Regions from separate parts of the Sphingomonas sp. MM-1 genome, predicted to be linked through region 3. Evidence: predicted binding sites of a transcription regulator. Region 3 holds the regulator's gene; each other region holds the start of a gene.
What was found. The regulator LexA, encoded in region 3, represses DNA repair genes until DNA is damaged. The targets are predictions, from matches to a motif close to GTTCCNCNCTTGTTCT.
Positions count from the first base shown of each region.

Region 1: the regulator LexA is predicted to act here: its motif matches at 1,002-1,017, upstream of G432_RS01650 (ATP-dependent helicase).
Region 2: the regulator LexA is predicted to act here: its motif matches at 1,265-1,280, upstream of G432_RS15085 (S24 family peptidase).

Region 1 covers NC_020561.1:352,595-354,859, reverse strand. The annotation lists gene G432_RS01650 (ATP-dependent helicase) at 1-998, opposite strand, end outside; gene aqpZ (aquaporin Z) at 1,122-1,832, shown strand; gene G432_RS01640 (PEPxxWA-CTERM sorting domain-containing protein) at 2,061-2,265, shown strand, end outside.
Region 2 covers NC_020561.1:3,147,378-3,149,642, forward strand. The annotation lists gene G432_RS24125 (DUF5818 domain-containing protein) at 1-121, opposite strand, end outside; gene G432_RS24345 (thermonuclease family protein) at 118-543, opposite strand; gene G432_RS15085 (S24 family peptidase) at 556-1,200, opposite strand; gene G432_RS23775 (hypothetical protein) at 1,623-1,793, shown strand; gene istA (IS21 family transposase) at 1,888-2,265, shown strand, end outside.
Region 3 covers NC_020561.1:593,777-596,041, reverse strand. The annotation lists gene G432_RS02800 (ComEC/Rec2 family competence protein) at 1-846, shown strand, start outside; gene lexA (transcriptional repressor LexA) at 840-1,526, opposite strand; gene G432_RS02790 (molybdopterin molybdotransferase MoeA) at 1,582-2,265, opposite strand, start outside.

The DNA of each region.
Region 1 (2,265 bases), 240 kb from region 3:
CCCACGTCGGCCTCGGTCCACAATTCCTTGCCTAGCCGCCCGCCATTATGGGCGATCACGCCGCCGGCGGCCGCGAGGATGTGGGGCGTGGAGCGATAATTCTGTTCCAGCCGGATGATCTTCGCGCCGGGAAAATCCTTCTCGAAGCGCAGGATATTGGCCACCTCCGCCCCGCGCCAGGAATAGATTGACTGGTCGTCGTCGCCCACGCAGCAGATATTCTTGCGCTGCTGAGCGAGCAGCCGGAGCCACAGATACTGCGCGCTGTTGGTGTCCTGATACTCGTCCACCATGATGTAGCGGAAGCGCTGCTGATATTGCTCCAGCACGTCGCGGTGCGTCTTCAGGATGACGAGCATGTGGAGCAGCAGATCGCCGAAATCGCAGGTGTTCACGGCGCGCAACCGATCCTGGTAGAGGCGGTAGAGCTGCTGGCCGCGGCCGTTGGCGAACAGCTCGCTCTCGCCGGCATCGACATCGTCGGGCGTCCAGCCGCGATTCTTCCAGCGATCGATCAGCCCGCCCAGCGCGCGGGCCGTCCAGCGCTTCTCGTCCAGATTTTCGGCGAGGATGATCTGCTTCATCAGCCGTAGCTGATCGTCGGTGTCGAGAATGGTGAAGTTGGATTGCAGGCCGACCAGCTCGGCATGGCGGCGCAGCATCTTGGCGCAGATCGCGTGGAAGGTGCCGAGCCACGGCATGCCTTCCACCGCATCGCCCAGCATCCGGCCCACGCGCTCCTTCATCTCGCGCGCAGCCTTGTTGGTGAAGGTGACGGCCAGGATTTCCGACGGCCAGGCCAGCCGCGTCGCCACCAGATGGGCGAGCCGGGCGGTCAGCGCCGCCGTCTTGCCCGTGCCGGCGCCGGCCAGCACCAGCACTGGCCCCTCCGTTGCCAGCACGGCTTCGCGCTGGGGCGGATTGAGGCCGCGCAGATAAGGGGGATCCGAAGCGGGATCGGCCAGCGCGCCGGGCAGGGAAGGGGGCGAGTGATTCACATGTGAACAGTTAGGGAACGGAGCCCGCCGGGGCAACCTCCCGCGATCCGCGCATTCTATGTTCGTGCTGCGTAACAATACGTGATAGTTTCGCTTTCTCCGTAAGTCGAAATGGGGGTTGTGATGCCTTTGATGCAACGACTCGTGGCTGAACTCTTCGGAACATTCTGGCTTGTCTTTGGTGGATGCGGCGCCGCTGTGCTTGCGGCCAAGTTTCCCGAAACCGGGATCGGCTTTGCCGGTGTTGCGCTGGCCTTCGGTTTGACCGTGGTGACGATGGGCTATGCCATCGGCCATATTTCCGGTTTCCACCTCAACCCCGCGATCACCGTGGGCCTGTGGGCCGGCGGCCGCTTTCCGGCGAAGGACGTGGTGCCCTATATCGTCGCCCAGGTGGTGGGCGCGATCATCGCCGCCTTCATCCTCCTCCAGATCGCCAGCGGATCGCCCGATTTCGTGCTCGGCCCCAACGGCCTTGCCGTGAACGGATATGGGCCGCAATCGCCCGGCGGCTATACGCTGGGCGCGGGCCTGACGATCGAAACGGTGCTGACCTTCGGCTTCCTGATCGTCGTGCTCGGCGCGACGGATAGCCGGTCACCGATCGGCTTCGCGCCGATCGCCATCGGCCTGGCGCTCACGCTGATCCACCTCATCTCCATCCCGGTGACGAACACATCGGTCAATCCGGCGCGCAGCACGGGGCCGGCGCTGATCGTGGGCGGGCTGGCGCTGCAGCAGCTCTGGGCCTTCTGGGTCGCCCCCATCATCGGCGGTGCGCTGGGCGGCTTCGCCTATCGCGCGCTTGCGGGGGATCCGCCTCCGGCCCGCTAACCTGCCTCGGCCGGTATCGGCCGGCTCGTCGAACGGAAGGCCCGTCCGCAGGCGCTGGCGGGCCTTCGTCATTTCGGTATTTTCCATGTCGCGGCCGCTGACAGCGCGCTGTGCGCCTGCGCCCATATATGGCGCATTCCCGTGACTGGCATGGTTCCTGCCTATTCCCTGTCGCCAAAACAGGAGGCTAGGATCATGAAATCCCTTGTAAAACTTTCTGCATTTTGCGTGCTAGCCCTGCCTTTCATCACAGCACCGGCACATGCCGTGACGACGGTCGACAGCTCGGCCTATGCGCTGAGCGCCTCGCTGAGCGCGGTCAACGCCGTGCTGGTCGATATCGGGCCGCTCGCCGCCGCGGACGGCACCGCCGCGCCGGCCTATAACGACAGCGCCGCGCTGGCGACGATCGACCAGCAATTGCAGTTCGCCG
Region 2 (2,265 bases), 1.5 Mb from region 3:
CGACCAGCCGGTGCGCTCGCCCTCCGGCGTCGAGCTCCCATGTGCCGCCGCGGTCGGCCCTAAGGACCAAGCCCACTCTTCCCCGTTCGAGACGGCCGCGCAGGTGCAGGTCGGCGCTCATCGGCAGTCCGGGCCTTTCCAGTAGCGATCCCAACGCAGGACCGTGCGCGTGCGGATCATGGCGCACGACAGGTCCGTGCCTGTTGGCAACCGACACCAAGCCGCTGTCCTGTTCCCCCCCGCCGAACCTTCGGAGCGGCACGTCATCCTGGGGCCCGCGACGGCAACGTGACCCGTTGAATTGCTTCCGTGGGCGCCGCCGAGCAGGCCCACGAGCGCGTCACGGGCTTCGGTCGGCGAGGCGTCGGGACAAGGCTGGTTGGATCGGCAGGTGCCGTCCATTTCGCGTGCCGCGATACCGGAGAGCCGGACGTGCGGCCCCTCCGCGCACCAGATGGGTCCATCCCCATCCCACACGTGGGTCGGGGTGCACGTGAAGGTCTGTCCGGCGGCAACGATCGAGGCGGCAAGGAACGTCAGCATGGAACGGCGGGCTTACTGCAGCGCACGCCCAAACCAAAGCACCCGCCCGACAATGTTGATGCTGCGGCGTTCGAGGCCCCGCCAGCTCGGATAGGCCGGGTTGTCGCTCAACACGGAAATCCGGCGGCCCTGCGGCTCAATCGCGATCCGCTTCACGTTGAGCGCGTCATCCATGCGCAGGACGTAGATGCCGTCGCGCAGCCGCGACTGACCGTCGGCAAGGTCGACCATGACTTCGTCCCCGTCGTGCAGCGTCGGCTCCATCGAGTCACCGTGCACGCCGATGATGGAAAGGCTCGACGCCTTGCTGGCGGTCAGCCGGCGGAGCCATTTCTCATCAAAGCCAAACTGGGAGCATTTGGATTCCATCTCGGCCAGCGCCCCATGACCGGCGGAAGCCTCGACGCTGAGCACGGGCACGTGGACCAGCTCGACAACCGGCCCCGAGCGGCGGTCGGGAGCCCCAAGGACCTTCTCGTCGACACCGAAGAACCGGGCGAGCACCGCGCGATCCTGCTCGTCCAGGCTCCGCGGGCTCCCCCGCCGGATGTACTGCTGGATATAGGCCGCATTGCGTCCGAGGAGGCGCGAAACCGAGGAGTAATTGTACCCTCGCTGCTGAATCAGCTCGTCCAGGGCTTTGCGTGCTTCGTCCATCGCGGTCGGTCCCATCGAGTGCATCTAGGAATTCGGTCCTAGACTCTAGGATGTCTTCCTAGTAGGAACATAACGGGAACACAAGACAATTGCGAGTCACGTTCAATGGAGCTTCTGGAGCAGGTCGAGAGCTATCTGGCCCGAACCAGGGTGCCGTCGAGCACCTTCGGGAGGGTGGTCGTCGGGGATCCTGGCTTCGTGAGAGACTTGCGTGCCGGCCGTCACCCGAGGCGAAGGACGGAAGAGCGCGTTAGGAATTATCTCAAACAAGTGAGCGCGCTCGATCACGGTAGCCCGCGCACATTAGCAGCAGCCGAGGACGAGCGCACTTCTGCGTAAGAGTCAGCATGAATCCGCAAAAGTGCAAACTTTTGTTGACTTCGCGACTCCCAGTGTGGTTTCCAGTGTCAGGGGAGGCTTGAATGATGAGCGTGCGCCTGACCGTTCTGCTCGATGACGATGTGGAGGCTCGATTTACGGCCTTCTGTCAGGAGCGAGGATTCAAGAAATCGACGTTAGCGGCCCGCCTCATTCGAGAGCATCTGGACCGCGAAACCAAGACGCCTCGGCTGTGGAGCGGCGTGCAAAATTGACCCCCTTAGCGGGGTGATCGGCGTCTAAAATTGACCCCCATCATTCCAGAGTGTGAGGCGTCGCGGCTTGGGCTTCCAGGCGGCGAGGACGGGGATGTTGATTGTGGAGACTATTGCCAAGATACGCAGGGAGCACAGGGACGGTAAGCCGATCAAAGAGATTGCGCGTGATTTACGGTTGTCGCGCAACACGGTGCGCAAGGCGATCCGTGCTCCGGAGGCGGATTTCAGCTACGAGAGGAAGGAGCAGCATCGTCCGCAGACCGGTCCATTTCGCGAACGGTTAGATGAGTTGCTGGCGGAGAACGAAGAGCGCCCCCGGCGCGAGCGACTGCGGCTGACGCGGATTCATGATCTGCTGGAACGTGAGGGGTTCACCGGCTCCTACGATGCGGTGCGGCGCTATGCGGCCCGCTGGAAGCAGGAGCGCCACGCCGGTGGCAGCGGGGATATGAGCAAGGTGTTCATCCCG
Region 3 (2,265 bases):
ATCGTCGCGATCCCGCTCACCACCTTCATCGTCATGCCGCTGGAGGCGTTGGCGCTGATCGCCGATCTGGGCGGGCTGGGCGCGCCCTTATGGTGGCTGGCGGGCAAGGCGCTGGCATTGCTGCTGGCCATCGCCCATGCCGCCGGATCGGCGCCGGGGGCCGTGAAGATGCTGCCGTCCATGCCGGGCGGCGCCTTTGCGCTGATGATCGCGGGCGGGCTGTGGATCGCGCTGTGGCGCACGCGCATGCGGTGGATCGGCCTCGCGCCGCTGGCGGCCGGCGCGGCCTGGGCGCTGGCCACGCCCGCGCCCGACCTCATCGTCACGGGAGACGGGCGGCATCTGGCGCTGCGCGATCCGGATGGCGGCCGGCTGGCGCTGCTGCGCCCCCGCGCGGGGGATTATGTCCGCGATCTGCTGGGGGAGGCGGCCGGCGTGGACGAAGCCGGGATTGCCATCGACGATTGGCCGGGTGCCCGCTGCGGACCCGATCTGTGCGCCGTCACGATCGACCGCAACGGCCGGCGGTGGGCCTTGCTCGCCACCCGATCACCCAATTTCGTCGACATCGCGGCGATGAACCGGGCCTGCGCCACGGCGGATATCGTCGTCAGCGACCGGCGCCTGCCCCGAAGCTGCCGTCCGCGCTGGCTGAAGATCGATCGGCCCTTCCTCTCCCGGACCGGCGGTGTCGCCATCGACCTCGCGCGCGGCCATATCCGTTCGGTCGAGGCCGGGCGGCGGGGCAAGCCATGGGCCGAATCCGCCGCGGCCCCTTATCGAAACCCAACACCGGCCGAGCGCCGAGCGAGCGGCCCCGCAGCCGTGGCTTCGGGCAATCAGTAGCGGCGGATCAGCCCGGCCAGCCGGCCCTGCACGCGGACCTGGTTGGGGCGATAGCGCATCGGATCATAAGCGCGGTTCGCCGGATCGAGGCGGACCATCGCGCCTTCGCGGCGGAAATATTTGAGCGTCGCCTCGCTGTCGTCGATCAGCGCCACGACGATCTCCCCGTCGCGGGCCACATCGGTGCGGCGGATCAGCGCGAAGTCGCCGTCCAATATGCCGGCCTCGACCATCGAATCCCCGGAAACCTCGAGCGCATAATGCTCGCCCGGCCCCAGCAGGGCGGCCGGCACCGAAAGCGACGTCTGCCCTTCCAGCGCCTCGATCGGCAGGCCGGCGGCGATGCGCCCGTGCAGGGGCAGCTCGATCACGTCGTTCGCCGCTTCCGGCAAGATCTGGGCGGCGGGCTTCAGCATCGCCGGCCGCGAGGGCGCGGCCTGCGGCGCGGGCTTCGCGTTCGGCGCCCGTTCCGGCATGCGCAGCACCTCCAGCGCGCGCGCGCGATTGGGCAGGCGGCGGATGAAGCTCCGTTCCTCGAGCGCGCTGATCAGGCGATGCACGCCGGATTTGGACTTCAGGTCCAGCGCGTCCTTCATCTCCTCGAACGAAGGCGAAACCCCCGTTTCGGCCAGCCGATCATGAATGAAGCAGAGCAGTTCATGTTGCTTGCGCGTCAGCATGGCGGACCCCGATAAGGAACGAACGGGGAACGTGTAGGAAACGTAACGCTTCCTGTCAAGCGAGGGGAAGTATCCTGGCAATATCGCCGACATGCGCGGGCGGCGCATAAGCGGGGCGGACGATCAGCAGGTCCGCATCGGCCAGCCCCGACAGTCCGGCGCTGTCCTGCACGGGCAGCGCCCTTGCCCGCGCGCCCACGCGGCATCCGCGCAGGAATTCCATGCGATTGCCGGTGGCGGGCAGGGGGCCGGCGAGGCGCATGGCCACGGCGCGATCGAACGGATCGGCCGCCCCGCCGAGGTGCCGGATCAGCGGCAGCAGGAACAGCCGCGCCGTCACATAAGCGGAAACCGGATTGCCGGGCAGGCCCAGCACGATGCCGTCGCCCAGGCGGCCGGCCATCAGCGGCTTGCCTGGCTTTACCGCGATCCGCCAGAAATCGATCGCGGCCCCCGCGGCGATAAGCGCGGGCCGCACGAAATCGCGATCGCCCACCGATGCGCCGCCGGTGGTGACGATGATATCGGCATGGCGGGCGGCGGCGATGGCGGCGGCCGTGGCATCGGGATCGTCGGGGACGATGCCATGATCTGCCACCTCGGCCGGCACGCTGGCGGCGATCAAGGCGGCCAGCATCGGCGCGTTGGAGGAGGGCAATTGCGACGCCGATGTGGGCGCGCCCGGCGGAACAAGCTCGTCCCCGGTGGATATCAGCGCCACGCGCGGCCGGCGGCGGAC